Regions from separate parts of the Blautia sp. SC05B48 genome, predicted to be linked through region 2. Evidence: predicted binding sites of a transcription regulator. Region 2 holds the regulator's gene; the other holds the start of a gene.

Region 1 (15,214 bases), 720 kb from region 2:
TGTGAGGGACAGTGTATCCGCGGTAAGAAGGGCGAGGCTGTTTCTATCGGTAAGCTGGAGAGATTCGTTGCAGACTATGCTCTGGAGCATGATATCAAACCTGCAGGAGCAGAGGTTAAGAACGGACATAAGGTTGCAGTGATCGGTTCCGGTCCATCCGGACTTACCTGTGCAGGTGACCTTGCAAAGGCAGGATACGATGTAACTGTATTCGAGGCTCTTCATGAGCTTGGCGGTGTTCTTGTTTACGGTATTCCGGAGTTCCGTCTTCCGAAGCAGAAGGTTGTCAAGAAAGAGATCGAGAAGGTCAAAGAGCTTGGCGTTAAATTCGAGACAAACGTTGTCATCGGTAAATCCACTACCATCGATCAGCTGATCGAGGACGAGGGATTTGAGGCTGTATTCATCGGTTCCGGTGCAGGACTTCCGATGTTCATGGGTATTCCTGGTGAGAATGCAAGCGGTGTATTCTCCGCAAACGAGTACCTGACAAGAAGCAACCTCATGAAAGCATTCGATGATTCCTACGATACACCGATCGCAGCAGGCAAAAAGGTTGCAGTTGTTGGCGGTGGTAACGTTGCCATGGATGCTGCAAGAACAGCTCTGAGACTTGGCGCTGAGGTACATATCGTATACAGAAGAAGTGAGGCAGAGCTTCCTGCACGAGCAGAGGAAGTTCATCACGCTAAGGAAGAGGGCATCATCTTTGATCTTCTTACAAATCCGAAGGAGATCCTCGTTGATGAGAACGGCCACGTAAACGGTATGAAGGTTGTCAAGATGGAGCTTGGTGAGCCGGATGCATCCGGAAGAAGACGTCCGGTAGAGATTCCTGGTTCCGAGTATGATATGGATGTAGATACTGTTATCATGTCTCTTGGTACTTCACCGAACCCGCTGATCTCTTCCACAACCAAGGGCCTTGACATCAACAAGAGAAGATGTATCGTTGCCGAGGAAGAAACCGGTAAGACATCCAAGGACGGCGTATATGCCGGTGGTGATGCCGTTACAGGTGCAGCTACCGTAATCCTTGCCATGGGTGCAGGTAAAGCTGGTGCAAAAGGTATCGACGAATATCTGAAAAATAAATAAGCAGAAAGTCTGTTTATAAACAGATCCTCCGACTGTGTTTTCTGATGCAGCCGGAGGATTTTTTTTCCTGCAGATCAAAAAAGAACATTTGTTTGAAACTTTTGCCAAGTGAAGATTGTAAGTTTTACTCAGTTATGCTATAATGTGTTGGAAAAAATTTAAGAAAAGGAAATATCATTATGTCAGTGATACATGCGATTATATTGGGAATCATTCAGGGAATCACCGAATTTCTGCCGGTGAGCAGCTTCGGACATCTCTGTGGAGTGCAGGATCTTTTGGGCGGTACCAGAGGTTCCGGTGTGCTTTTTGAAGTGATGCTCCATCTGGGAACTATGATAGCTCTGATCCTTGTTTTTCTGAAGGACATCAAGAAAATCGGGATCGAGCTGATCGGAATGATACTGGATCTGATCGGAAATGCCAATATTTTTCTCTATAACCGTAGGACTGGGAAAGAGCTTACCTATGCAAAGATCATAAGCGGAACTTATCGGAAGCTTACCGCCCTGATCATGGTATCCACCATTCCTACAGTCCTGATCGGATATCAGTGCAAACGACTTGTTGTGCGAAGCGCATCCTCACACATGTTTTCCGGGATCGGGATCCTTCTTACAGGTGTGATTCTCCTTGTTGTGGACTACAGTAATGTCAATGGCAGCAAGGGAACAAGAGAAACCAGTTTTGGAGATGCTATGTGGATGGGTATCTGTCAGGGCCTTTCCGTGTTTCCGGGACTTTCCAGGCTTGGACTTACCATGAGTGCAGGACTTTTCTGCGGTCTCGGACGGAAGTTTGCAGTGAAATATTCGTTGCTGATGAGCATTCCGGCTGTGGTGGGAGCTTTTTTTGTGGAGATGGGAGAGTTCACTTCTGTTCATATGACTGTTGGCCAGGGATTTATTTATGTTCTTGGAATGATCGTGGCCGGGATCACAGGCTATCTGGTGATCCGTTTTATGCTTAAGCTTTCGAATCAGGTCAGACTGCGTTATTTTGCATTTTATTCTTTTGCAGCCGGAATCCTTATTCTGGCAGCGAATTATATTTGATATCAACTGGGAGGAGTCTGACAATGGCAGCTTCAAAAACGACAAAAAAAAGAAAAAGAAAACCTGCGGCGAAGCAGCAGCCTGTCGGTAACCGCTTTCAGACAGAGATCCTGATCCTTGTGATGTTTGCGGCCTGTCTGATCCTGATGATCAGTGCATTTGGTATGGGAGGGATCGTAGGAAATGCCATCAGTGCCGTATGTTTTGGCATCATGGGACTTTGTGCATATATTTTCCCGATCCTGCTTTTTGCCGGAGTTACGTTCCTGATCGTGAACAATACCAACCGCCTTGCCTACAAAAAGGTACTGGCAGGCGTGGTATTTTTTGTGTTCCTCTGCGGCTTTCTTCAGCTGATCACAGAGGGCTATACGCCAAGTACCACGTTTTCGGATTATTATTCACTGAGTTCGGAATACCGTACCGGCGGTGGAGTATTCGGTGGTGCGGTATGTATTTCCACAGCATCCGCTTTTGGTGTTGTGGGCGGAACTGTGATCATCGTTCTGGTGCTTCTTGTATCTCTCATCATCATAACACAGAGATCCTTCTTCGGATTTATGAATAAGATCCTGGACTTTTTTACAGATGCAGCACGAGAGGGCAAAGAAGCTTATCTTGAGGGACAGCCGGACAGAGAAAAGCAGAAAGAGCTTCGAAGAAAGATCCGTGCGGAAAAAAGAGCAGAGAAGATCCGCCGGCTGGAAGAAGAGCTGGAGGAAGAAGAACTTGCCCTTACAGAGGAAGCTCCGGAAAATATCTCAAAAAAACAAAAGAAAAAAGCCAGAAGATCGCAGAAGGAAAGACAGGCTGCGGTGAAGGCGAACCGGGAAGGAGAATTTAATCTTCCTTCTTTTCTTGATGAACAAAAGGCTGTACTTCCGGCAGATACAGAGCTGACAGAAGAGGATCCAGGGCTTGAGGAGAAACCGGAGGAGCATGCCCGGCCGCTGGAATTCCAGATCCACCGTTCACAGCCGCAGCCGGCCCGGGAAGAGTCGGAGGAGCCGGATTTCGAAAGAGAAATGCAGGAAGCCGAAGAGGAGGATGCCTATGACGGCTACGAGGATGTGGATATTCCCGAGATGCAGCAGATCCTGCCGGCAAAGACAGATGCAACAGCAAAAGCTTCCCGGGAAACAGGAAAGGCAGCCGTTCTCGCTGAGATAAAGGAGGATCCTCAGCCGGAAGCTGAACAGAAGGCATCCCATCAGCCCTCCAGAAACCCGAAGTCATCTCAGACAGAGATCGAGCATGGGATCAGAAATATCCAGCATGAGATCAGCCAGGGGGGAGCTCCGGAGAAGAAACCATATCAGTATCCGCCGCTGAAGCTTCTGAAGCGCGGAGATGGCAGATCTCAGGGAGATTCCGATGCACATCTGCGAAAAACAGCACAGAAGCTTCAGGAAACCCTGCATAATTTCGGCGTTAATGTAACCGTTACCAATGTGAGCTGCGGACCTACCGTTACCCGCTATGAACTGCAGCCGGAAATGGGTGTGAAGGTCAGTAAGATCGTTGGTCTTTCTGATGATATCAAGCTGAATCTTGCTACACCGGATATCCGTATCGAAGCACCGATACCGGGAAAGGCAGCCGTGGGGATCGAGGTCCCGAACAAGGAGAACAGCCCGGTCATGCTGCGGGATCTCCTTCAGTCAGAGGAGTTTAAAAATGCAAAATCCAAGCTGTCCTTTGCAGCAGGTAAGGATATTGCCGGAAAACCGGTAGTGGCAGATATTGCCAAGATGCCTCATCTTCTTATCGCCGGAGCAACCGGCTCCGGAAAATCCGTCTGCATCAATACGCTGATCATCAGCATCCTTTATAAGGCGACACCGGATGAGGTGCGTCTGATCATGATCGATCCGAAGGTGGTGGAGCTCAGTGTATATAACGGGATCCCGCACCTGTTCATTCCGGTAGTCACAGATCCGAAGAAAGCGGCCGGTGCGCTGAACTGGGCTGTTTCTGAAATGACCAGCCGTTACAATGCCTTTGCGGAATATGGGGTACGTAATCTTGGAGAATATAACAAAAAAGTTGCCAATATGCGGGTCCCGGAGGGAGAAAAGGCACCTGAGAAGATGCCGCAGATCGTGATCATCGTGGACGAGCTTGCGGATCTTATGATGGTTGCGCCGGGAGAAGTTGAGGATGCGATCTGCCGCCTGGCCCAGCTGGCACGTGCAGCAGGTATCCATCTGATCATTGCTACCCAGAGGCCATCTGTCAATGTCATCACAGGCCTGATCAAGGCCAATATGCCGTCCAGGATCGCATTTTCCGTATCTTCCGGTGTGGATTCCAGGACGATCCTAGATATGAACGGTGCCGAGAAGCTTCTTGGCAAGGGCGATATGCTGTTTTATCCTCAGGGGTATCAGAAGCCGGCCAGACTGCAGGGTGCTTTTGTTTCAGATGAGGAGGTCAGTGCAGTCGTAGAATATGTTTCTGACAAAAACCAGGGTGCTGTTTATGATACCTCCATCGAGAAGCAGGTCAATACAGCCGGTGTCCCGGGAGGAGCCGGCGGCGGTGACAGAGATGTCTATTTTACAGAAGCCGGTAAATTTATCATTGAGAAGGAAAAGGCCTCCATCGGTATGCTCCAGCGTATGTTCAAGATTGGATTTAACCGTGCGGCAAGGATCATGGATCAGCTTTGTGACGCAGGAGTGGTAGGCCCGGAGGAAGGAACCAAGCCAAGGAAGGTTTTGATGTCAGCAGAAGAATTTGAGAATTATCTGGAGGAGAACGGCGGATGAAAATAAGTATCCTGACAGTAGGGAAGATCAAGGAAAAATATCTGCGGGATGCCATTGCGGAGTATTCCAAGCGCCTCGGGCGTTACTGCAAGTTGGAGATCATAGAAGTGTCCGACGAAAAAACACCGGATAATGCCAGCGAAACAGTAGAAGATGCCATTCGGAACAAGGAAGGGGAGCGTCTTCTCAAATATATCCGGGACGATGCGTTTGTGATCACTCTGGAGATCGGAGGCGAACAGCTGACCTCTGAGAACTTCGCACGGAAGATCAACGAACTGGGGATACGTGGGACCAGCCATATCCAGTTTGTGATCGGCGGCTCTATCGGTCTTGGAAAAGAAGTACTGAAGAGATCAGACTATGCTTTAAGCTTTTCGAAAATGACATTTCCTCATCAGCTGATGCGTGTGATCTTTCTGGAACAGATCTACCGCAGCTATCGTATCATCAGCGGAGAGCCCTATCATAAATAATATCATACTGCATATCCGCAAATATCTTGACAATTTTCGGATATGTAGTATGATAAGAAAAGAGTAGCACTCGAAACTCAAGAGTGCTAATAATCACAGAAAGAAGGAAATGAACATGGCATTAAAACCAGTTGCAGACAGAGTTATCGTAAAATATTTTGAGACAGAAGACAAAACCGCATCCGGCATCGTGCTTCCGGACAGCTCCAGAGAGAAAACCCAGCAGGCAGAGGTTATCGCAGTAGGTGGCGGTAAGGTCGTAGACGGTAAAGAAGTACCAGTGCAGGTAAAGCCAGGTGACCGTGTGATCTACGGAAAATACACAGGAACTGAGATCAAATATGAGGGTGAGAAATATCTGGTGATCAACGCAGATGATATCATTGCCATCGTAAAAGACTGATGAAGAATTTTTATCGTAATTTTCTGAAATTATGCTCCATGCTGGTGTTGCAGAATGTAGTGACCTTAAGTGTCAATCTTGCTGACAACATTATGCTTGGAGCCTTCAGCGAAACTGCATTATCCGGTGTGACCACCGTAAACCAGGTACAGTTCGTCTTTCAGCAGCTGCTTATGGCGCTGGGAGACGGACTTGTCATATTCGGAAGTCAGTACTGGGGAAAGAAAGAGACAGAACCGGTAAGAAAGATCAGTGCCTGGGCCATGCGCACAGGCCTTTTTATTGCCTTTGTGCTGTTTATCCTGGCCAGCCTTTTTCCAACACAGCTGCTGGGGCTTTTTACAACAGACCAGACAATTATTGAAGCCGGCCGTTCCTATCTGGCGATCATCCGGTTTACTTACTTTTTCTTTGCGGTGACGCAGATCCTGCTTGCTACACTGCGTTGTGTGGAAATTGCAGGGGTTGCCTTCGGGCTTTCGGTAATGACTCTTGTGATCAACTGCAGCATAAACTGGATCCTGATCTACGGACATTTTGGTGCACCCAGGATGGGAGCCGCAGGAGCTGCTGTGGGAACACTGACTGCCCGTATTGCGGAGATCTGTGTTCTGATCATCTATATCCGCAAAAAACAGAGCTGGATCGGCATTTGTATCCGGGATTATCTGCATTCAGACCTAAGGTTCGGCCGGAAATATTATAAGGTGGTATGTCCATTGCTGGTGCTCCAGGGACTCTGGGGCGTGAATACGGCTCTTCAGACAGCAATCCTGGGACATATGACAGCAGCAGCCATTGCTGCCAACAGTGCAGCCTCCAATCTGTTTTTGATGGTGAAATCCGCTGCTGTGGGAGCCGCCTCCGCTGCATCAGTTACCATGGGAAAAACCATCGGTTCCGGGAACCTGGAACTCGCGAAGGTTTATTCCAAAAAGCTTCAGAAATTATTTGTAGTCATGGGACTCATCTGTGGTATCCTTCTTTTCTTTATCCGGATCCCGGTGCTGAGCCTGTATCAGCTTTCGCCGGAAACGAGAGAGATGGCCAATACTTTTCTTATTATTTTAAGTGTGGTAATGGTAGGGATGTCCTATCAGATGCCGACAAACGGTGGTATTATCCGGGGAAGCGGAAGCATCGCCTATTCCATGAAAGTGGATCTGATCAGTACCTGGGGGATCGTGATTCCCCTGTCCATGTTTATGGCATTTGTGGTCAATGCATCTCCGGCAATAGTGGTATGTTGCCTGAATGCAGATCAGATCTTTAAATGCGTGCCTGCATTTTTGAAGTGCAATTACGGACACTGGATCAAAAATATGACGAATTAAGGAAATATATATAGATCAGAGGAAAGATACAGAAAATTTATCTTGACGCCTGTGTGATCTGTATGTAGAATAAATACAAGCTTTAGCGAAATGCAGTAAAAAAATCTCTGAAGAGCCAGGGACAGCTTGACAAAGGTAATATGGTATAGTATTATCTTGCATATATCATATTAAACTGGTAGGAAAAGAGGAATACTCACTGAAACACAGGAGGAACAGGAAATGAGAAAAAAAGTACTGGCAGCGCTTCTGGCAGTTGCAGTGGCAGGAACAACTGTCATGTCAGGAATGACTGTTTTTGCAGCAGAAACAGAAGGAACCAAGGCGGAAGGTGGAAATATTACCATTGCAGAAACAGCAGATCCGCAGAACATCAATCCGCTTTATGTTGTGGATCAGACAAGCTTCGATATGATGCAGGCACTGTACAGCCCGTTTTTTGAGATCGTGAACGGAGAGATGTATTACGGAAACGGACTTTGCGAAAGTGTAACAGCCAATGATGATGCCAGCGAATTCACACTGAAGCTGAAAGACGGACTGAAATGGCATGACGGTCAGCCGATCACAGCCGATGATGTGGTATTTACCATGCAGGTGCTGGTAGATGAGAAGCAGAATGTTCCGTACTCTTCTTACGGATACGTTAATGATAAGGCGGTAGAGGCAGAGAAGGTTGATGACCTTACAGTCAAGCTTTCCCTTGGATCATCTTCCGCAGGCTTTCTTGGCGGACTGAGCCAGGTTTACTGTATTCCGAAGCATATTTATGACGGCGTGGAGAATATCGGAGAAAGTGATCTCAACAATGAACCGGTGGGAAATGGTCCTTTTAAGTTCGAGGAATACAAATCCGGAGAGTATTATAAAGTAACAAAATTCGACGACTATTTTGATGATGTAAATCTGGATTCCATCACCTTCAAGATCGTAAAGGATTCCAGTTCCGCCAATGCGGCACTTGCAAGCGGAGATCTGGATGCACGTCTGATCAGTGCAGATGATTACGATACCGTCAGTGCTTACGATAACGTAAACATCAATACCTATAATTCCGGACGTGTCAACGCCATGTTCATGAATGAGCTGAACAAAGATCTTCAGGATGTAAAGGTACGTCAGGCAATCGCATACGCACTGAATAAAGAGGAGTTCTGCCAGTTTGCTTTCATTTCCGAGGACTATGCAGAGCCTGCGGATTCTATTTTTACACCGGATACACTCTACTATACAAAACCGGACAACACCTACGACAATGATCCGGCTAAAGCACAGGAGCTCCTTTCCGAAGCAGGAAAGACAAATCTTTCTCTGAACCTGATGTATATCTCCACAGATAAGACAATGGAGAGTGAGGCTCTGTATGTACAGTCTGCCCTTGCAAATGTAGGAATCACCATCAATCTTCTTCCTACAGATGAGTCTACCTTCAAGAATAAGACAAAGGATCCGGAGTGCACAGATTATGATCTGGTACTGAGCTTCTATACTCTGGGAGAAGAGCCGAGCCTTTACGCAGACATGAGTTCTTCCGACAGCCGTTCCAACTATTCCAGGATCAAGGATACAGATCTGGATGCATTGTGGGAAGATGGCAACAGCACTGCAGATGAGACAAAACGTGGTGAGATTTATAAAGAGATCCAGAATACGATCAATGATAACATGTATATCTATCCGATCGCTTATTCCAATGGTTTCTATGCGGTAAGTAAAGATTTCGGGGGCTTTGATGAATGTCTGTTAAAAACTATTTATTATGATTATTCCAAGATCTACACATTGGAGAAATAAATAATTTTATAGCGGATGAATACCGGAAACAGAAAGAGGCTGACGCGTTTTTTGCGCCAGCCGATTTCCTGTTTTCGGGGAAAATAAAGGAGGTACATTTTGAAGAAGATCGTAAACCGACTGATACAGTGTATTCTGACACTGTTTATTGTCTCTGTTCTCTGCTTTGCACTGACAAAAGCAGCGCCCGGAGATCCTGTTCTGACTTATGTGGAACCAAATATGAGTGAAGAATATATCCAGAACCTGAGAGAAAGCCTGGGACTTACAAAGCCTCTCTATGAGCAGTACTTTCTGTGGCTGGGAAGGATCCTTCACGGGAATTTCGGAAATTCTCTGATGAATAACCGTCCGGTCCTGACACAGATGCTGGAGAGGCTTCCCGCAACCGTGATCCTCATGGGAACCAGCATGCTGCTTGGTTTTCTCATTGCCATTGTACTGGGCCTGTATTCCGGAAAGAATAAGAATGGTGTTCTGGATAAGATTACCAGTATGTTTTGTTATGTAGGTATCTCCATTCCTACTTTCTGGTTCGGTATCATGCTGATCTATCTCCTCAGTGTGCATTTACATATCCTGCCAAGTATCGGTATGCATTCAGACGGAAACCGTTCCTTTGGAGATCTGATCCTGCATATGGTCATGCCCTGTGCAGTTCTGACCTTTGCAAATGCGTCACAGTACATCCGGTATTTAAGAAGCAGTACCATTACGGAAATGTCCTCCGATTATGTTATGGTGCAGAGGGTTTACGGAATGAAAGAGTCTGGAATCCTTTTCCGGCATGTACTGAAAAATGCCATGCTTCCTATGATCACAGTTCTCGGAATGAGCCTGCAGTCCCTGGTATCCGGTGCCATTATCACCGAGCAGGTTTTTGCATGGCCGGGAATCGGTCAGCTGGCAGTTACTGCCGTCATGCAGTATGATTATCCCCTGATCATGGGAATTACCATGTTCACCGCGCTTCTTGTGGTGCTCGGAAATCTTCTGGCAGATATTCTGTATGCTGTCTTTGATCCGAGGATCCGGAAAGCAGGATGTTAGGAGGTGAAGGAACATGAGAGAAAATATCTGGAAAAATATCAAACTTGGTTTTAAGACAAATAAACTTGCAGTGGTAGGTGCAGCAGCTATCATCCTGCTGGCACTGATCTCCATTTTTGCCTTTCTGTACCCGGTAGATCCTAATGCCATCAGCGCCACAGAGAGACTGAATGCTCCTTCCATGGCGCATCTTTTCGGTACGGATGATATGGGACGGGATTATCTGGCTCGCTGTATTTACGGAGGAAGAGCATCCCTTCTGGTGGGCTTCCTTTCCATGGTGCTTTCTACAGCCCTTGGCGTGGTCATCGGTTCCATCAGCGGTTTTGTGGGAGGAACGGTGGATGCGGTGCTGATGCGTCTGGTGGATGCATTGATGAGCCTTCCGACATTCCTGATCATGATCGTTATGAATGCCTTCCTGAAACCGGGACTTCAGAACATTGTCCTGATCATCGGCTTTCTGACCTGGATGAACATTGCCAGGATCGTCCGTGGCGAGACTATTTCCCTGAACGAGAGAGAGTATGTCATCTATGCAAAGATCTCCGGACAGAAGAAATTCTCCACCATTGTACACCATATCCTGCCTAACATCATGCCTACCATTATCGTGGCTGCAACCATGAACATTGCCAATGCCATCCTGATGGAATCTGCACTGAGCTTTTTCGGCTTGGGTATCCAACCGCCTACGGCTTCCTGGGGAAGTATGCTGAGCAATGCACAGCGCTATATCCAGCAGGCACCGTATCTGGCTATTTTCCCCGGAATCCTGATCCTGATCACTGTCGTCAGCTTCAATTATCTGGGAGAAGTATTAAGAAAAGTATTCGAGCCCAAGTAAGGAGGACATTTACATATGGAAAAATTACTGGAAGTAAAAGATCTGAAGGTGTCTTTCTTTACAGACCTTGGAGAGACACAGGCAGTAAAAGGTGCTGGCTTTGCCATCGGTGAGGGGGATTTTTTCGGGATCGTAGGAGAGTCCGGAAGCGGAAAAAGTGTGACCACCAAATCCATTCTCCGTCTCGGACCATCCAACTGTAAGATCATGGGCGGTGAGATCCTGTTCCGGGGAGAAGATATCCTGAAGAAAAATGAAGCAGAGCTCCGTGAGATCCGCGGTGGTGAGATCGCCATGATCTTTCAGGATTCGCTTTCCGCACTGAATCCGGTTTACACTGTTGGCAATAAGATGGTAGAGCTGATCCGACGCCATACCAACATGAACAAAAAAGAAGCAAAGGCCCGGGTGCTGGAGCTTCTCACAGCCGTAGGCATCACAGACCCGGAAAAGGCTATGAACAGCTATCCCCACGAGCTTTCCGGCGGTATGCGCCAGCGTGTGATGATCGCCATGGCCATGAGCAGTGATCCGAAGGTCCTGATCGCCGATGAGCCGACCACAGCTCTGGACGTTACGATCCAGGCGCAGATCCTTCATCTTCTTCTGGAGCTTCAAAAAAAGAACAATATGAGCATCATCCTGATCACCCACGATCTGGGCGTCGTGGCGCAGACCTGTAAGCGGGTAGCTGTTATGTGTGGTGGCTACGTGGTGGAAGAGGGAACCGTAGAGGAAATTTTTCTTCATCCGGGACATCCCTATACACAGGCACTGATCGCAAGCATGCCGCGGGTGGGAGGTACTTTTGAACAGTTTCTGGAGAGAGATCTTTCGGATGGAAACGGTGATCTGTGTCCCTTCCTCAATCGCTGTAAATATGCGGACAAAACGTGTGAAGCCTGTCTTCCGAAATATTATGAGGCTTCAGAGGGACACAGGATATTCTGTCACAGAAGGGAGGAGAAGAGATGAGCAAGCCCTTAATTGAAGTAAAAGATCTGAAAGTATATTTTAAACAGAAATCTCCGAAGCTTCTGTCCTTTAAGCCGGGCATACTGAAGGCTGTGGATCAGGTAAGCTTTTCTATTGAAAAGGGAAAAACCTTCGGTCTGGTAGGAGAATCCGGAAGCGGAAAATCTACCATCGGAAAGGCAATTCTACGTTATCATAAACCCACAGGCGGTGAGATTTTTTATGAAGGAACAGAGATCGGAGCCATGGGGGAAAAAGAACTGCTTCCATACCGCAAAAAAATGCAGTCCGTTTTTCAGGATCCCTATTCCTCTCTGGACCCAAGCCATACAGTGCAGGATATCATCTGCGAGCCTATGGCGATCCATAAAATGTACACGCAGAAAGAACGCAAAGAGCGTGCAAAAGAACTGATCCGCGTGGTTGGCCTCAAAGAGCAGGATCTTCTGAAGTATCCTCATGAGTTCTCCGGCGGACAGCGTCAGAGGATTTCCATTGCAAGAGCACTTTCCGTACAGCCGGAATTTGTAGTCTGCGATGAGCCCATTTCTGCGCTGGATGTTTCCCTGCAGGCCCAGATCGTTCAGATGCTTCAGGATCTTCAGGAAAAGTACGGGCTGACCTATCTGTTCATCAGCCATCAGCTGCAGGTGGTCCAGAAGATCTGTGATGAGATCGGGGTGCTTTATCTTGGAAATCTCATGGAGATCGCAGATGCAGATAAGCTCTATTCCAATCCGCTGCATCCTTATACAAAAATGCTGATCTCCTCGATTCCGGTTCCGGACCCAAGAGTCAAAACTCTGGATCAGATCGTTACGGATACCGGAGTACAGTCCAGATCTATCGGGGGCTGCCGCTTCCATAACCGCTGTCCGTGGTGTGAGGAACGCTGCAGACAGGAAACCCCGGCACTTCGTCAGGTGGAGCCGGGACATATGGTAGCATGTCATAAATATCAGGAAAAGAAATAATCATAAAATACGGGAAGGTAAATAAAAAAGTGGACATAAATATATATAAAAACTATCTGGCGATCCTCCGTGAGGAGATGATCCCGGCTATGGGATGTACAGAACCTATTGCCCTGGCCTATGGTGCGGCAAGAGCAAGAGAGATCCTTGGAAAAGAGCCGGAGCGTATCGTAGCAAAATGTTCCGGAAATATCATCAAAAATGTGCGTTGTGTGATCATCCCCAATTCCGGGGGATTAAAGGGAATTCCTGCAGGTGTGATCCTTGGGGCGGTAGCAGGAGATGCTTCTCTGGATATGGAGGTTCTTTCCAAAGTCGATGAAAAGGGTAGGGCACGCTGCCGGGAACTTCTGGAGGCAGATATCTGTAAGGTAGAGCTTCTGGATACGCCGGTGGTCCTTCACATTATCATCGAAATGTATGCCGGTGAAGATACCGTCAGCCTGGAGATCAAATACGACCATATCAACGTGACCAGGATCAGCAAAAACGGGGAAATCCTCCTTGATGCAGACAAAGCTGTGGAAGAAAAGGAAGAGACGGACCGAGGCCTGTTAAATCTGGAGGATATTCGGGAATTTGCGGATACCGTAGAGCTTTCCGATGTAAAGGAACTTCTGGATGCGCAGATCAGAAGCAATATGGCCATTGCTCATGAGGGAATGACCGGAAAATACGGCCTGGGTATCGGGCGCGTGATCCGTGAAAACTATTCTCATGATATGCTCACCAGAATGAGAAGTCTTACTGCAGCAGCTTCCGAGGCACGTATGGGTGGCTGTGATATGCCGGTTGTCATTAATTCCGGAAGCGGAAATCAGGGAATTGCATGCTCTGTTCCGCTGATCGTCTATGCAAGAGAGATGGAGCTGCCGGATTACAGCCTCTACAGGGCCCTGGTGTTTTCCAATCTCCTCACAGTCTATCAGAAGCAATATATAGGGAAGCTGTCTGCCTTCTGCGGGGCGGTATCGGCCTCCTGTGCAGCCGGAGCCGCCATTACCTATATGGTAGGCGGAGATATTTCCCTGATCAAAAAAACGATCGAGAATACCCTTGCCAATATTCCGGGAATCATCTGTGATGGGGCCAAGATCTCCTGTGCTGCCAAGATCGCAGCCTGTCTTGACGCAGCCTTCCTGGCGCATCATCTTGCCATGAACGGGCAGTCTTATGCGCCTTATACAGGAATTCTCCAGGAAGAAACCGCAGAGACCATCAGCTGTGTGGGACAGATCGGAAAAGACGGTATGAAGGAAACAGACAGAGAGATCCTCAAGATCATGTTGGAGCATTGATCCGCATCGGAGATGGCACAGATTAAACAGAAAAGGTTGGATTTATGGACAATGAATTAAGAATTGCAATACTGATCGATGCAGATAATGTATCAGACAAATACATCAAGATCATCGTGGATGAAGTGGCAAACATCGGCATAGCCACCTACAAACGGATCTATGGAGACTGGACCAGTGCACGGCTTTCCTCCTGGAAAAAGGTTCTTCTGGAGGATTCCATCATTCCTATCCAGCAATACAGCTATACCACCGGAAAAAACGCCACCGATTCGGCGATGATCATTGATGCCATGGATATTCTGTATTCCGGAAATGTGGATGGATATTGCATTGTTTCTTCGGACAGTGATTTCACCCGTCTGGCAGCAAGGCTCCGGGAATCCGGAATGCTGGTCCTGGGTATGGGTGAGGAGAAGACGCCGAAGCCGTTTATTTCCGCATGCAACCAGTTTAAATATCTGGATCTTCTCTACCGCAACCAGCAGGAGGAAGAGAAGAAGGAAGATATGGCTACTGCAGCAGAAGCTAAAAAATCCGGAAACAGCAGCAAACAGAGCAGCTCCGGCTCCAGGAAGAACAAAGACCTCAAGCGGGTACGCAAGGCCATTAATGCTATCATCGAGAAATTTTCTGACGAAGAGGGATGGCTTTCCTCCGGACAGCTGGGTGACCAGCTTGGGAAACGACTTCCGGATTTTGATGTGCGTAATTACGGATATTCCAAGCTGACCCCCTTTATCAAATCTCTGGGAAATTATGAAACAGGCAGGATCCCCACGGGAAGCGGAGGGAGAAAGCAGATCTATTTCCGCATGAAGGAGGATAAACAATGAAGAATTATCTGGCACCTATGGAGGGCGTAACCAACTGGGTCTATCGGAATGCATATCATGACTATTTTTATCCCATGGATAAATACTTTACTCCCTTCATCACTGCCAAGCCCAATAAACGTCTCAGCAGCAAGGAGATCAAAGAGGTATCACCGGAAACCAACGGAGATCTTCCGGTGATTCCCCAGATCCTGACCAACAATGCGGAGGATTTTGTGAAAACAGCGCATATCTTCCGGGATGAATACGGACACAGGGAAGTAAATCTCAATCTGGGATGCCCCTCGGGAACTGTCACAGCCA
Region 2 (15,214 bases):
TTTCAGTGCATCTACCTTATTAGAGGAAGGCTGATTTAGGGAGTACATTTGAAACTGTATGGTATCTGCTACATTTTCAACCTGACCGAGGCGGTCGTTCAGCTGAGAGACCAGCTGCTTGTCAGTCATTACGGCAGAATCGATGATACGATCTCTGGCAATGTTATAGGAAATGTGATAGCTGATGAAGGTCAGGGAAATCAGAGGTACCATAGTTGCGATCAGAAATGCGAGCAGGAGCTTATAGCGAAATGAGGAAAAAATGGGTGGGATACATTTGTGGAATTTCATAGTACATACTCTCCTTTATGTCGAAAACAAATTAATGAAACCGAATCCAGCTGTGAAAAAAAGCCGTTACAAATATAGATTATATAAAAGGATTATAAAAAATTAACAACAAAAATACAAGAGAACGAAAAATAATATAAAGAAATCATAAAATATTGTATTTAGAATGAGGGGGCTCTCTGGTATCCTTAAACCATCAAAAACAGGTGTGGACAAACACGAAAATGTCCAGAAAGGAAGAAAGATATGAAGAAAAAAGTAATGAGTGCAGTTTTGGCAGCAGCGATGGTTGTGGGTATGGCAGGTAACGTGGTTACTGTTTCCGCAGAGGAGAAATATGATCTTACCTTATACAGCATCGACACCACAGACCCGGATTTTGAGGACTGGCTTGCAAATGTGGAAGATGCCACGGGCCTGAACATTAATGTAATTGCGGCACCTACAGATACAGATACCCGTCAGCAGAAGATCACCACAATGCTTTCCACAGGAGATGCTTCCGTGGATGTCATTCAGATCAACGATGAGATGAGTGCGGCATTTAAAAATTCCGGATGGCTGGAAGGACTGAATGATACAGTAATGACAGATGATATCGCTGATCAGTTTGCCCAGGGATATGTAAAGAATATGATCACAGATAAGGACGGAAACATTATCGGTGTTCCAGGCTATACAGGATATTTTGCATTCTGGGTAAATCAGGAGATCATGGATGAGGTCGGAATCAAATCCATTGATACAAAAGAGGATTTCATGAAGTATATGAAGGCTGTTTCCAAGGACGGAAGATTCGGCTACGGCGGTTCCTGGGAGAAAACTTATGCATTTAACGAGCTTGCACAGTTTGTAAACATGTTCGGCGGCGATTATTTTGACTGGACCAAAGAGGAAAACAAGGAAGCAGTTCAGTTCCTCCACGATCTGGTTGCTGATAAAGAAACATCCATCGAGCAGATCGCTGATAAATATGAGCAGATGAATCCGAAGATCAATGACGGAAAATACGGATGCTGGTTCATGTGGGGCCTTGGAACAGATTATGCAAAGGCAGATATGCTTGGCGCAGATAAGATCCACATGGAAATGGTACCGGATTTCAGCGGCAAGGGAGAGCGTGCGATCTTTACAGATTCCTGGAGCTATGTTCTCAACAAAGCATCCAAGAATAAAGATGCAGCTGTGAAATTCCTCCAGTATATGGCTGATGAAGGCGGAATGGAAGCTTCCTATAAAGCATTTGACAGATATCCTGCAAGAAAGGATGTTGCAGAGAAGGTAGTTCCGGATTCTGACCCGGCAAAAGAAATGTACAGCAGATATGCAAATGAATGCAATGTACAGGGACGTCCGATGGTGGCACAGACAATGGAATTTATCAGCGATATGGGAACAATCTTCCAGTCCTGTATGAAAGACGAGATTACAGTTGATGAGTTCTGCAAGAAGGCTCAGGATGTGGTAGATATGTATAAGTAAAAGATATAAAAAAACAGCAATGTAAAGCAGAGGTAAAAGTCTGCTTTACATTGCTTGATGAACAGGGAGGAAAGTTCCATGACAATAAGCAAAAAAAATATGAAGTGGATACCATGGCTTTTGATCCTGCCGGTTGTACTGATTCGAGGTTTTACAACAGTATATCCCATTCTGATGACTGTGAAAAACAGCTTCTTTAATATCAGTATCCTTGCAGGTATCAATGAATTTATAGGCTTCAAGAATTACCTGAAGGTATTTTCTGATCCTAAAGTGCTCACATCGATCAGCTTTACGGCAATATTTGTGGTTGCTTCCATGATCTTTCATGTGATCCTCGGAGTTATCCTGGCACTGATCCTGAATATGAAATTCAAAGGCCGCCGTTTTCTGAGGACCATCGTGCTGATCCCGTGGGCTATGCCTGCAGTAGTAGCCGGTATGGCTGCAAAATGGGCATTTAACAATGATTATGGTCTGATCAATGATTTTATCCGCTGGTTTGTACCGGGTTACCAGAACAGCTGGCTGATCAATACAGGTACTGCAAGAGCAGCGGTAATTGCAATGGACCTGTGGAAGGACCTTCCGTTCTTTGCAATTCTTGTACTTTCCGGACTTCAGTTTATTTCCGGCGATATCTATGAGGCAGCAAAGGTAGACGGTGCAAACGGGATCCAGAGCTTTTTCCGGATCACACTTCCGCTGATCGCAAAAAATGTCCTGACTTTATGTATTCCGTTCACACTCTGGAGACTGACAACCTTCGATCTGGTTTATTCCATGACATCTGGAGGCCCTGGAGAGGATACTGCGCTGATCGCATACAGAATCACAACAGAAGCATTTACAAATCTAAACGTAGGATATGCTTCGGCGCTGGCTATGCTGCTGTTTGTTGTAATGGCGATCTTCAGCTGGCTGAATATACGTGTTATGAATAAGTTTGACAGTTAGGGGGAATTATCGTGAAGAATACAGGAAAATATAATGTTTATCATGGAGTGGTAGCCGTTGGAAGATGGGTTCTGTTTGCAGTTGTGGCTTTTCTGATCCTGTTCCCGGTTTACTGGATCTTTATTTCTTCGATCACACCGTCAGGAGAACTGTTTAAAACACCGATCGATTATCTTCCGGATCATCCCACACTGGAAAGCTATAAATTTCTGATACAGAATGTAGGACTGCTTTCAAAGATCGGAAATACAGTTCTGATCGTAGGCATTACACTTGTGATCAGTACCGTGCTGTGTGCAATGGCTGCCTATGGCTTCTCAAGATTTAACTCAAAGGGAGTTTCTGTTGCATTTGCGTTTGTTCTGGCTACCATGCTGATCCCTGAGGTTGTCACAGCCCGCCCGCTGTATGAGTTTATGCAGAAGGTAAAGCTGTATGATACATATCCGGGACTTATCCTTCTTTATATCAGTACCGTTATACCGTTTACGGTTCTGATCCTCAGAAACTTTGTCGGTGAGATCCCGATCTCACTGGAGGAGGCAGCTGCTATTGACGGCGCATCTTTTTCACAGAGACTGTTTACGATCGTTCTGCCGCTGATGAAGCCGGCAATCGCTACGGTTTGCATTATCAACTTTATTACCTGTCTGAATAACTTTTTCACACCGTTGTTTTATTCAAATGGTATTCAGGTACTTTCTGTTTCCATCGTACAGCTTCCGTTACGTGACAACATGTATGGAGTTCCGTGGGATCTGGTCAGCGCCATGGGATGGATCATCCTTCTTCCGATCATTATCTTTGTAGCTGTTTTTGAGAAACAGATCATGGATGGTATCATGGCAGGTGGAGTAAAAGCGTAAATATAATATTTTTAATTTCCAAAAGAGAGGAGAAAACAGATATGTATCAGGCATTTACAGGCGGACTGGGAGGGATCGCACTTGCAAAGCATGGAAAAAGCCGTGCGATCAACGCAGAAAATCCTCATGGAGAAAAAGGCAGAGGCGGTATGGCTGCAAGTCATCTGGGACCGTCCAGAAAAGGAAGCCCGTGTCTCAGGGATATTGAGCCGGGAACTGTGGTAACTCTGGCAGAAATGGAAGGACCGGGACAGATCAATCATATCTGGATCACCGTTGATAACAAGACTACAGAGGCAGATTGCTTTGTACTGAGAGATCTTGTGATCCGTATGTACTGGGATGACGAGGAAACTCCTTCCGTGGAAAGTCCTCTGGGTGATTTCTTCTGCTGCGGATTCGGAAGGGAATGTTTTGTAAATTCTGTTCCGGTGGCTGTTGTTCCAAACAGGGGCTTTAACTGCTATTTCCCGATGCCGTTTAAGAAGAAAGCAAAGATCACACTGGAAAACCAGCATGCAAATAAAATCCCGGCTTTCTTTTATCAGGTAGATTACTGTCTCTATGATGAGCTTCCGGACGATATTGCTTATTTCCATGCGCAGTGGAGAAGGGAACGGTTGACAGAAAAAACAAAAGATTATACAATTTTGGATGGAGTAAAAGGAAAAGGCCATTATATAGGAACCTACATGGCACTTACCACACTGGAACGTTACTGGTGGGGCGAGGGAGAAATGAAGTTTTATATTGACGGAGATGAGGAGTATCCGACCATCTGTGGAACAGGAACGGAAGATTACTTTGGTGGTTCCTGGAGCTTTGCCAAACAGGTGGATGGAAAAACCGTGGAACAGAATTATAACACGCCGTATCTGGGATATCCGTATTATTCTGCCCATGACGAGCTGATCCACAATTTTTATCATAATGATGACTGCCCGCCAATGAGAGGCTTTTACAGATGGCATTTACAGGATCCGATCTGCTTTGAAGAGGATCTTCGCGTTACGATTCAGCAGATAGGCGTCGGATACCGTGGCCTGTTTGAACGACAGGATGATGTGGCAAGTGTAGCGTACTGGTATCAGACACTTCCTCATGCACCGTTCCAGCCGTTGATGTCAAAAGAGGATAGATGGCCCAGATAAAAAGGGTGGTAGAGATTGAAAAAACAGGTATTTTGCGGGGTATTTGCCCTGGCTCTGGCAGTGACAGGATGTGGAGTCCAGAAGAAGGAGGCTGCATCTGATATTGTGCCGGAGAACAGACAGGAACTGACGATCCTTCATGTGGATGCAGGCACAGAAGGCTTTGATTCTTTTATCAGCCAGGCGGAAAAAGATCTTGGAATAAAGATCCATATTGAAAAATGTCCGGCCAATGCGGACAATCGCCAGGCCAAAATAGCAACTCTTCTGACATCAGGAGATGATTCTGTTGATCTGATCACAGTAAATGATGAGATGATATCCGAATTTAAACATAAGGGATTTCTTCTTCCGTTGGAAGATACGGTTATGACAGAGGAGACAGCGGCGAATTTTCTGCAGGAATACCTGAAAGAAATATGCATGTCAGACGGACATATTTTTTCGGTACCGTTCAGGATGGATATCATGGCATTCTGGGTGAACCAGGAATTGCTGGATCAGGCTGGTCTGGACAGACTCTCCTGTCTCAGTGATCTTGAGATCCTTCAGAAAAAGCTTCAGAATACGGGAAAATATGCATATGGGGATGCATGGGAGATTTCTTACATATATAATAGTATCAGCGAGTATGTCGATTTTTTCGGAGGAGATTATACAGACTGGACGGATCCGAAAACAAGAGAAGCGGCAGAATATATGAAGCGAATGCTGGATACAGGGATGATATCAGAGGAGAATCTGATCGACCAGCATGACCAGCTGAATGAAAAATTTATAAACGGCCAGTATGGATGTATGTTTATGTATACCGGTGTGTTGAGTACTTTTCAGAATGCAGGCGTGTATGGAAAAGATAAGATCCATATGGCACCATTTCCGGAATTTGACGAGAAGGTGACCAATATCGCAACCTGGCAGTATGTACTGAATAAAAATTCTGATCATAAAGAAGCAGCTCTGAAGTTCCTTCAGTATGTGTCCGGATATGAGGCCAGTAAAAATTACGGACAGCTGACAAAAATGTGTCCGGCAAGACTGGATGTGATCGAGGATAAGAATTTTGATCTGGATGGCATTGAAATGATCCGGCAATATCTGAAAGATTATAAGCTGAAAGCAAGACCACTGTGTGCCGATTCCATAGAAGCCGTTTCGTCCATGGGAACGGAATTTCAGAAATATATGCTGGGACAGAAAACAGAAGCGGAATTTTTTGCCGGGGCACAGAACTGCATAGACCAGTATTACAAAAAAGCATCGTACTGATGCTTTTTTTGTTTTGAAAAAATAAGAACTTTTTTTCAAAACATATTGACAAATATTTTACATGGTGATATCTTAAAGACTGTAGATGTTAGCACTCCACTAAAATGAGTGCTAACAGATGTAAAAAAAGAATCAACATCCGTCAGGAAAGAATAAAAAGGAAAGGAGATGGATTCATGGAAGAGGTGTTGAATGAGCGCAAGCAAAAAATCTTAAAAGCAATCATCAAGACCTATATGGAAACCGGAGAACCGGTTGGTTCCAGGACCATTTCCAAGTATGCGGATCTCAATGTCAGTTCCGCAACGATCCGAAATGAAATGTCAGACCTGACAGATATGGGCTATATCGTCCAGCCTCATACCTCAGCAGGAAGGATTCCTTCAGATAAGGGCTACAGACTTTACGTCAATGAGTTGATGAAGGAGAAGGAAGCGGAGGTCGCAGAGCTGCGAGATCTGATCATTGAGAAGACAGATAAGATGGATAAGGTGCTTAAGAAGGTTGCGAAGGTTCTTGCTTCCAATACCAACTATGCTACCATGGTTTCCGTTCCGCAGTACAGCGGCAACAAGGTCAAGTTCATCCAGCTGTCGAGGATGAGCGAGCTTCAGCTTGTGGCAGTGGTTGTCAGTGACAACAACACAGTCCGGAACCAGATCATCAATCTGGATGAGGAAATGGACGACCAGACGATCCTGAAACTGAATCTTCTTCTTAACACCAATCTCAATGGGATCCCGATCCAGGATATCAACCTTGGGATGATCGCCAGACTGAAGGAACAGGCAGGCAGCCACAGCGGTGTGGTGGCAACGGTTCTGGATGCAGTGGCAGCCACCATTCATGTGGAAGAGGAAGATATGGAGATCTATACTTCAGGTGCAACTAACATTTTCAAGTATCCGGAGCTTGCCGATAAAGAGAAGGCAACGGAGCTGATCTCCGCATTTGAGGAGAAGCATGAACTTGCCGATCTTGTAAAAGAACAGATGTCAGATGGAGAGAATACAGGAATTCAGGTTTACATCGGTGATGAGATGCCAATCCAGACCATGAAGGACTGCAGCATTGTAACTGCCAGATATGAACTGGGAGACGGAATGTACGGAACCATCGGGATCATCGGTCCCAAACGAATGGATTATGAGAATGTAGTGGACAGTCTGAAGGAACTGAAGAATCATCTGGATGACGTTTTGAAAAAGAAGAAAACTTAGAAAGGCGGTAGAAAAAAAGTGTCGGAGGAAACAAAGAAAACATCCGAAGAGCAGGAAGCGGAGAAGGAAATCCCCGTAACTGACGGAAATCAGGAAGAAGAAAACCTGACACCGGAGGGAGAAGATCTGCCGGAGGAAGAAAATAATACTCCAGGCGAAGAAGCTGCCTCAGAGGATAAAAAAGAAGAAAAATCAAAAACTTCCTTCTTCGGAAAGAAGAAAAAAGATAAATCTGAGCAGAAGGTGGAGGAACTTACCGATCGCCTGAAGCGTACCATGGCTGAATTTGATAATTTCCGTAAAAGAACGGAAAAAGAAAAATCCAGCATGTACATCATCGGAGCAAAAGAAATCGTTGAAAAGATCCTGCCGGTTGTGGATAACTTCGAAAGAGGTCTTGCACAGGCACAGGAAGGCGATGCTTTTGCAGATGGAATGAAAATGATCTACAAGCAGCTTACCACAACACTGGATGAGCTTGGTGTGAAGCCGATCGAAGCAGTGGGAAAGGAATTCAACCCGGATTTCCATAATGCAGTGATGCATGTGGAGGATGAAGAGGTTGGAGAGAACATCGTGGTGGAAGAATTCCAGAAGGGTTACACCTACAAGGATTTCGTAGTACGCCACAGTATGGTGAAGGTTGCGAACTAACTGACAACAAACTTTATTTTAACAGATACAGACTAAAACAGGAGGAAAAAATCATGGGAAAGATTATTGGTATTGACTTAGGTACAACAAACAGCTGTGTAGCCGTAATGGAAGGTGGACAGCCGACAGTTATCGCAAATACAGAAGGCGCAAGAACAACACCATCCGTTGTAGCATTCACAAAAACAGGAGAGCGTCTGGTAGGTGAGCCTGCAAAACGTCAGGCAGTTACAAATGCAGACAGAACGATCTCCTCTATCAAAAGAGAGATGGGTACCGATTACCGTGTAACCATCGATGACAAGAAATATTCTCCACAGGAGATCTCCGCAATGATCCTTCAGAAACTGAAAAAGGATGCAGAGGCATATCTTGGTGAGAAAGTAACAGAGGCAGTTATCACAGTTCCGGCTTACTTCAACGATGCTCAGCGTCAGGCTACCAAAGATGCAGGTAAGATCGCAGGTCTTGATGTAAAACGTATCATCAACGAGCCTACAGCAGCAGCTCTTGCATATGGCCTTGACAATGAGAAAGAGCAGAAGATCATGGTATACGACCTTGGTGGTGGTACATTCGATGTATCCGTGATTGAGATCGGTGATGGTGTTATCGAGGTTCTTTCCACAGCTGGTAATAACCGTCTTGGTGGAGATGACTTTGATAAGAAAGTTACAGATTACATGCTTGCTGAGTTCAAGAGAACAGAGGGCGTAGACTTAAGCAACGACAAGATGGCTCTTCAGAGACTGAAAGAGGCAGCTGAGAAAGCTAAGAAAGAGCTTTCTTCCGCAACAACAACAAACATCAACCTTCCGTTCATCACAGCAACTGCTGAGGGACCGAAGCATTTCGATATGAACCTTACAAGAGCTAAATTTGATGAGCTGACACATGACCTTGTAGAGATGACTGCTGAGCCGGTTCGTCGTGCACTGTCTGATGCAGGTATCACAGCTTCCGAGCTTGGCCAGGTACTTCTGGTTGGTGGTTCTTCCCGTATCCCGGCAGTACAGGATAAGGTAAGACAGTTAACAGGCAAAGAGCCGAGCAAGAACCTGAATCCGGATGAGTGTGTTGCACTTGGTGCTTCTGTACAGGGTGGTAAACTTGCAGGTGATGCAGGTGCCGGTGATATCCTTCTTCTGGATGTTACTCCGCTGTCTCTGTCCATTGAGACAATGGGTGGTATCGCAACTCGTCTGATCGAGAGAAATACTACAATTCCTACAAAGAAGAGCCAGATCTTCTCCACAGCAGCAGACAACCAGACAGCTGTAGATATCAACGTTGTACAGGGTGAGCGTCAGTTCGCAAAAGACAATAAATCCCTCGGCCAGTTCCGTCTGGATGGAATCCCGCCAGCACGTCGTGGTGTTCCGCAGATCGAGGTAACATTTGACATCGATGCCAACGGTATCGTTAATGTATCTGCTAAGGATCTTGGAACAGGTAAGGAGCAGCACATCACGATCACAGCTGGTTCTAACATGTCCGATTCCGATATCGACAAAGCTGTCAAAGAAGCAGCTGAGTTCGAGGCTCAGGATAAGAAACGTAAAGAGGCGATCGACACAAGAAACAATGCAGACTCCATGGTATTCCAGGTTGAGAATGCACTGAAAGAAGCTGGCGACAAGCTTGACGCAAACGATAAAGCAAGTGTTGAGGCTGACCTCAATGCACTGAAAGATCTTCTTGCACAGACAGCAAATGCTCAGGAGCTTACTGATTCTCAGGTTGCAGATATCAAAGCTGCACAGGAGAAGATGATGGAGAGCGCTCAGAAACTGTTCTCCAAGATGTATGAGCAGACTCAGGGAGCTCAGGGTCAGGCTGGTCCTGGACCGGATATGGGCAACATGGGCGGAAACGCTGGTGCTCAGGGCGGAAATGAAGCAGGATACGGCGATGATGTTGTAGATGCTGATTACAAGGAAGTCTAAGACAAGTAGGAAATAATTACAATGGCTGATAAAAGAGATTATTATGAAGTCTTAGGTGTGGATAAAAACGCCGACGACGCAACATTAAAAAAAGCATATCGTAAGCTGGCCAAGAAATATCACCCGGATGTAAATCCGGGTGATAAAGAGGCTGAAGCGAAATTCAAAGAGGCGACAGAGGCTTACTCCGTTTTAAGTGATGCCGACAAGAGAAGACAGTATGATCAGTTTGGTCATGCGGCATTTGAAAACGGCGGCGGAGGCGGTGCCGGCGGCTTTGGTGGATTTGACTTCAACGGTGCGGATATGGGAGACATCTTCGGAGATATCTTCGGAGACCTGTTCGGCGGCGGAGGCAGAACCAGACGGGCCAACAATGGACCGATGAAGGGTGCCAACCTTCGTGCACGTGTGAACATTACTTTTGAGGAAGCGGTTTTCGGATGCGAGAAAGAGCTGGAAATCGTTCTCAAAGATGAGTGTACCACATGTCACGGAACCGGAGCGAAACCGGGAACATCACCGATCACCTGTCCGAAATGTAAAGGCCAGGGCCAGATCGTTTACACCCAGCAGTCCATGTTTGGTATGGTACGTAATGTTCAGACCTGTCCGGATTGTAACGGAACCGGTAAGGTGATCAAGGACAAATGCAGTGCCTGCCGTGGAACCGGATATACCTCTTCCAGAAAGAAGATCCAGGTATCTGTACCGGCCGGTATTGATAATGGTCAGTGTATCCGTATCCGTGAAAAAGGTGAGCCGGGAACCAACGGCGGACCGAGAGGAGATCTGCTGGTTGAGGTAAATGTAGCCCGTCATCCGATCTTCCAGAGACAGGATATGAATATCTTTTCAACAGCTCCGATCACATTTGCACAGGCTGCACTTGGCGGTGAGATGCGTATTAATACCGTTGACGGTGAGGTTTCCTATGAGGTGAAACCGGGAACACAGACGGATACAAGAATCCGCCTGAAGGGCAAAGGTGTTCCGTCATTACGTAACAAGAACGTTCGTGGTGACCACTATGTAACACTGGTAGTCCAGACTCCGACAAATCTCAATGAGGAAGCAAAGAAAGCTCTGGAAGCTTTTGATGCGGCATGTGGAAACCGTCCGTCAGAGGACAGCACATCCGAGACTTCCGAAAAAACCGAAAAGAAGAAAAAAGGTTTCCGTGAGAAAGTAAAGGAAATGTTTGAGGAATAAATAAAGTGAAAACAGGAAAGAGGCACAAAATGCCTCTTTCTTTTTTTTCTGTATTCGTGTATATTAAAAGAAGTGCCCGTTTTCGGGACAATAGAAAACAGGCGACAGACTGGAATGAAAATCCGTAAATGTGTATACAGCATAAGGAGATATAAAAGATGAAATGGAACCGTTTTACACTTAAGACAAAAACAGAGGCAGAGGATATTGTGATCTGTACACTTGCCGAGGTGGGGATTGAAGGTGTGGAGATCCAGGACAAGCAGCCGCTGACCGATGAGGATAAGGCACAGATGTTTGTGGATATTATGCCGGAAGGACCAGCAGATGACGGGATCGCATATCTGAACTTCTATCTGGAAGAGGATGCGGATACCGAGGCAATCCTGAAAGATGTGAAGGCTGCACTGGAGGATCTGAGAAGCTTTGTGGATATCGGAGAGGCAACCATCACAGAATCCCAGACAGAGGACAAGGACTGGATCAATAACTGGAAACAGTACTTCCATCAGTTCTATGTAGACGACATTCTGATCGTACCGTCCTGGGAAGAAGTGAAGGCAGAAGATAAGGACAAGATGATCCTCCACATTGATCCGGGAACTGCCTTTGGTACAGGAATGCATGAGACCACACAGCTTGTGATCCGTCAGCTGAAGAAATTTGTGAAGCCGGGAATGGAGATCCTTGATGTGGGAACCGGAAGTGGAATCCTGGGAATCGTTGCACTGAAGCTTGGTGCAGGTCATGTGGTTGGTACAGATCTTGATCCCTGTGCAGTTCCGGCAGTGTCTGAGAACAAGGAGGCCAACCAGATCGAGGAGAAATCCTTTGACATGATGATCGGAAACATCATCGATGACAAAGAAGTTCAGAATCAGGTCGGATATGAGAAATATGATATCGTAACTGCAAATATCCTGGCAGATGTTCTGGTACCGCTGACTCCGGTGATCGTTGCACAGATGAAAAAAGGCGCTTACTACATTACATCAGGCATCCTGGATGTAAAGGAGGATGTCGTAGTGAAGGCTGTAAAAGATGCCGGACTAACGCTTGTTGAGGTGACTCATCAGGGCGAGTGGGTATCTGTGACAGCAAGAAAGGACTGATCTCATGCAGCGATTTTTTGTGGAACCTCATCAGATCGACAGGGACAGACATGAGATCCGTATCACAGGAAATGATGTCAATCATATTGTCAATGTGCTCCGCATGAAAAAAGACGAGGAGCTCTGGATCAGCGATAAGGAAAAAGAATATCACTGTGTGATCGAAAACGCGGGGGAGGATGAAGTCCTGCTTCATATCCTCTATGTACAGGAGCCGGATTATGAGCTGCAGAACCGTATTTATCTTTTTCAGGGACTGCCGAAGGCTGATAAGATGGAGCTGATCATCCAGAAGGCAGTAGAGCTTGGAGCATATTCCGTAGTTCCGGTTTCAACCAGACGCTGCGTGGTAAAACTGGATAACAAAAAAGCAGAAAAAAAAGTATCCCGCTGGCAGCAGATCGCAGAAAGTGCGGCAAAACAGTCCAAGCGTATGCTGGTGCCGGAGGTACATTCTGTGATGACCTTTAAAGAAGCCCTTGTCTATGCAAAAGAACTGGACGTTCTATTGATCCCTTATGAGCTTGCAAAGGGAATGAAAGAGACGAAAGAACTGATCCGGTCGATCGAACCGGGAAAAAGCATCGGTGTCTTTATCGGCCCTGAGGGTGGTTTTGAAGAGCAGGAAGTGGCAGATGCCATGGAAGCCGGTGCGAAACCCATCACCCTGGGACACCGGATCTTACGGACAGAAACTGCGGGACTCGCAGTACTTTCTGTTCTGATGTTTCAACTGGAGGATGAATAAACTATGGAAGCATATTTTGACAATTCCGCGACAACGAGATGCTTCGATGAAGTAAAGGATATTGTCTGCAAAACCATGACAGAAGATTTCGGAAATCCTTCTGCCATGCATAAAAAGGGAATGGAAGCGGAGAATTATGTCCGCAGAAGTGCCCAGACCATTGCAAAATTACTGAAAGTGAATGAAAAAGAGATTCTTTTTACCTCCGGTGGAACAGAATCGGATAACCTTGCTATCATCGGCGGCGTGGAAGCCAACAAGCGTATGGGAAAACATATCATTACAACGGCAGTGGAGCACGCGGCAGTGGCCCAGCCTTTTGCCTATCTGAAAGAACAGGGCTATGAGGTGACTATTCTTCCTGTGGATCATCAGGGCGTTGTAAAGCTGGATGCACTGGAAGCGGCTCTTCGTCTGGATACCATTCTGGTGTCTGTGATGTACGTGAACAATGAGGTGGGAGCCGTGATGCCGGTAGAAGAGATCGGAAAGCTTGTCCATGAAAAAAGTCCGAAAGCACTTTTTCATGTAGATGCCATTCAGGCATTCGGAAAGTATCGTATCTATCCGAAAAAGCTGGGGATCGATCTTCTTTCCGTGAGCAGCCACAAGATCCATGGACCAAAGGGCGTAGGCTTTCTCTATATTAACGAAAAAGTAAGAGTACAGCCGCAGATCCTTGGAGGCGGACAGCAGAACGGCATGCGTTCCGGAACGGACAATGTACCGGGAATCGCAGGCCTTGGCGTTGCCGCAGAGATGGTATATACGGATTTTGATAAAAAAATACAGCACCTTTATGACCTGAAAGAACGGATGGCAGAGGGACTTTCAAAGCTTGGAGACATCACCATCAACGGAATGCCTTTAAGAGAAGGGGCACCGCACATCATGAGCGTGACTTTTCATGGAGTCCGAAGCGAAGTCCTGCTCCATACACTGGAAGAATTCGGAGTATATATTTCCGCAGGAAGTGCATGCTCCAGTCATAAGAGAAAACCGAGTGCAACACTGACAGCTATGGGACTTTCAAGAGCGGATGTGGAGAGTACCGTCCGCATCAGTTTCTGTGAGGAAAATACCTTTGAAGAGGTAGATTACTGCCTGGAAGCACTGGGAAAAACAATTCCGATGCTGCGCAGGTATGCACGTCGATAGAGAATACAGAAGAAAGGGATTTTTATGTTAGTACATGCATTTCTGATCAAATATGCGGAAATTGCCCTTAAGGGAAAAAACCGCTATCGTTTTGAAGATGCTCTCGTACATCAGATGGAGATCGCACTCTCCAAGATCGAGGGAGATTTTGAAGTAAAAAAAGAGCAGGGAAGAGTTTATGTATTCTGCCCGGAGAATTATGATTACGATGAGGCTGTAGATGCGCTGCAGCATGTATTCGGTATTGTAGGCATCTGCCCGGTTATGATCTATGAAGAACAGGGCTTTGAGAAGCTTGCCGAAGATGTTGTGGGTTATATGAAGCAGTGGCATCCGGACTTTAACGGAAGCTTCAAGGTCTGGACGCGCCGCGCAAAGAAATCCTATCCGATCAGCTCCATGGAAGTCAGCGCTGAGCTTGGCGGACGTATCCTGGATGCGTTCCCGGAGGCAAGTGTAGATGTTCATCATCCGGAGCTGGATCTTTCTGTTGAGATCCGTGACAAGATTTACGTATATTCCCAGACCATTCCGGGCGCAGGCGGAATGCCCATCGGAACAAACGGAAAAGCCATGCTTCTTCTTTCCGGTGGGATCGACAGTCCGGTTGCCGGCTATATGATCGCAAAACGTGGTGTCAAGATCGATGCGGTATATTTCCATGCACCGCCCTACACCAGTGAGCGCGCAAAACAGAAGGTAGTGGATCTTGCCCGCCTGGTAGCCAAATACAGCGGACCGATCCGTCTCCATGTAGTTAACTTTACAGATATACAGCTTTATATTTATGATCAGTGTCCTCATGATGAGCTTACTATTATCATGAGAAGATATATGATGCGTATTGCCGAGCATTTCGCTAAAAAAGACCGTTGTCTCGGACTTATCACAGGTGAGAGCATCGGACAGGTTGCAAGCCAGACCTTACAGAGCCTTGCTTCTACAAATGAGGTCTGCACACTTCCGGTATATCGTCCGGTGATCGGCTTTGATAAAGAGGAGATCGTCCGTATTTCCAGAAAGATCGATACCTTTGAGACTTCTATTCAGCCGTTTGAGGATTGCTGTACCATCTTTGTAGCGAAACATCCTGTAACAAAGCCGAATCTTAAGGTGATCCGCCGTTCTGAGCAGAAGCTTTCTGAGAA

The links. The regulator HrcA, encoded in region 2, represses chaperone genes, less so after heat shock. The targets are predictions, from matches to a motif close to TGTTAGCACTCNNNNNNNNNGAGTGCTAACA.
Region 1: groES (co-chaperone GroES) is a predicted target of HrcA. The motif match lies at 5,462-5,492, and genes of this name have one in related genera.

What each region holds. Positions count from the first base shown of each region.
Region 1 covers NZ_CP040518.1:3,184,434-3,199,647, forward strand. Annotated here, with positions in the region: gene gltA (NADPH-dependent glutamate synthase) at 1-1,098, shown strand, start outside; gene EYS05_RS14815 (undecaprenyl-diphosphate phosphatase) at 1,278-2,153, shown strand; gene EYS05_RS14820 (FtsK/SpoIIIE family DNA translocase) at 2,177-4,924, shown strand; gene rlmH (23S rRNA (pseudouridine(1915)-N(3))-methyltransferase RlmH) at 4,921-5,400, shown strand; gene groES (co-chaperone GroES) at 5,516-5,803, shown strand; gene EYS05_RS14835 (MATE family efflux transporter) at 5,803-7,137, shown strand; gene EYS05_RS14840 (ABC transporter substrate-binding protein) at 7,360-8,931, shown strand; gene EYS05_RS14845 (ABC transporter permease) at 9,031-9,981, shown strand; gene EYS05_RS14850 (ABC transporter permease) at 9,995-10,828, shown strand; gene EYS05_RS14855 (ABC transporter ATP-binding protein) at 10,844-11,803, shown strand; gene EYS05_RS14860 (ABC transporter ATP-binding protein) at 11,800-12,777, shown strand; gene EYS05_RS14865 (L-cysteine desulfidase family protein) at 12,855-14,075, shown strand; gene EYS05_RS14870 (NYN domain-containing protein) at 14,120-14,911, shown strand; gene EYS05_RS14875 (tRNA dihydrouridine synthase) at 14,908-15,214, shown strand, end outside.
Region 2 covers NZ_CP040518.1:2,463,444-2,478,657, forward strand. Annotated here, with positions in the region: gene EYS05_RS11330 (sensor histidine kinase) at 1-291, opposite strand, end outside; gene EYS05_RS11335 (ABC transporter substrate-binding protein) at 538-1,773, shown strand; gene EYS05_RS11340 (carbohydrate ABC transporter permease) at 1,852-2,730, shown strand; gene EYS05_RS11345 (carbohydrate ABC transporter permease) at 2,742-3,596, shown strand; gene EYS05_RS11350 (glycoside hydrolase family 172 protein) at 3,638-4,747, shown strand; gene EYS05_RS11355 (ABC transporter substrate-binding protein) at 4,763-6,016, shown strand; gene hrcA (heat-inducible transcriptional repressor HrcA) at 6,193-7,236, shown strand; gene grpE (nucleotide exchange factor GrpE) at 7,255-7,890, shown strand; gene dnaK (molecular chaperone DnaK) at 7,944-9,836, shown strand; gene dnaJ (molecular chaperone DnaJ) at 9,858-11,048, shown strand; gene prmA (50S ribosomal protein L11 methyltransferase) at 11,207-12,160, shown strand; gene EYS05_RS11385 (16S rRNA (uracil(1498)-N(3))-methyltransferase) at 12,165-12,908, shown strand; gene EYS05_RS11390 (cysteine desulfurase family protein) at 12,912-14,066, shown strand; gene thiI (tRNA uracil 4-sulfurtransferase ThiI) at 14,091-15,214, shown strand, end outside.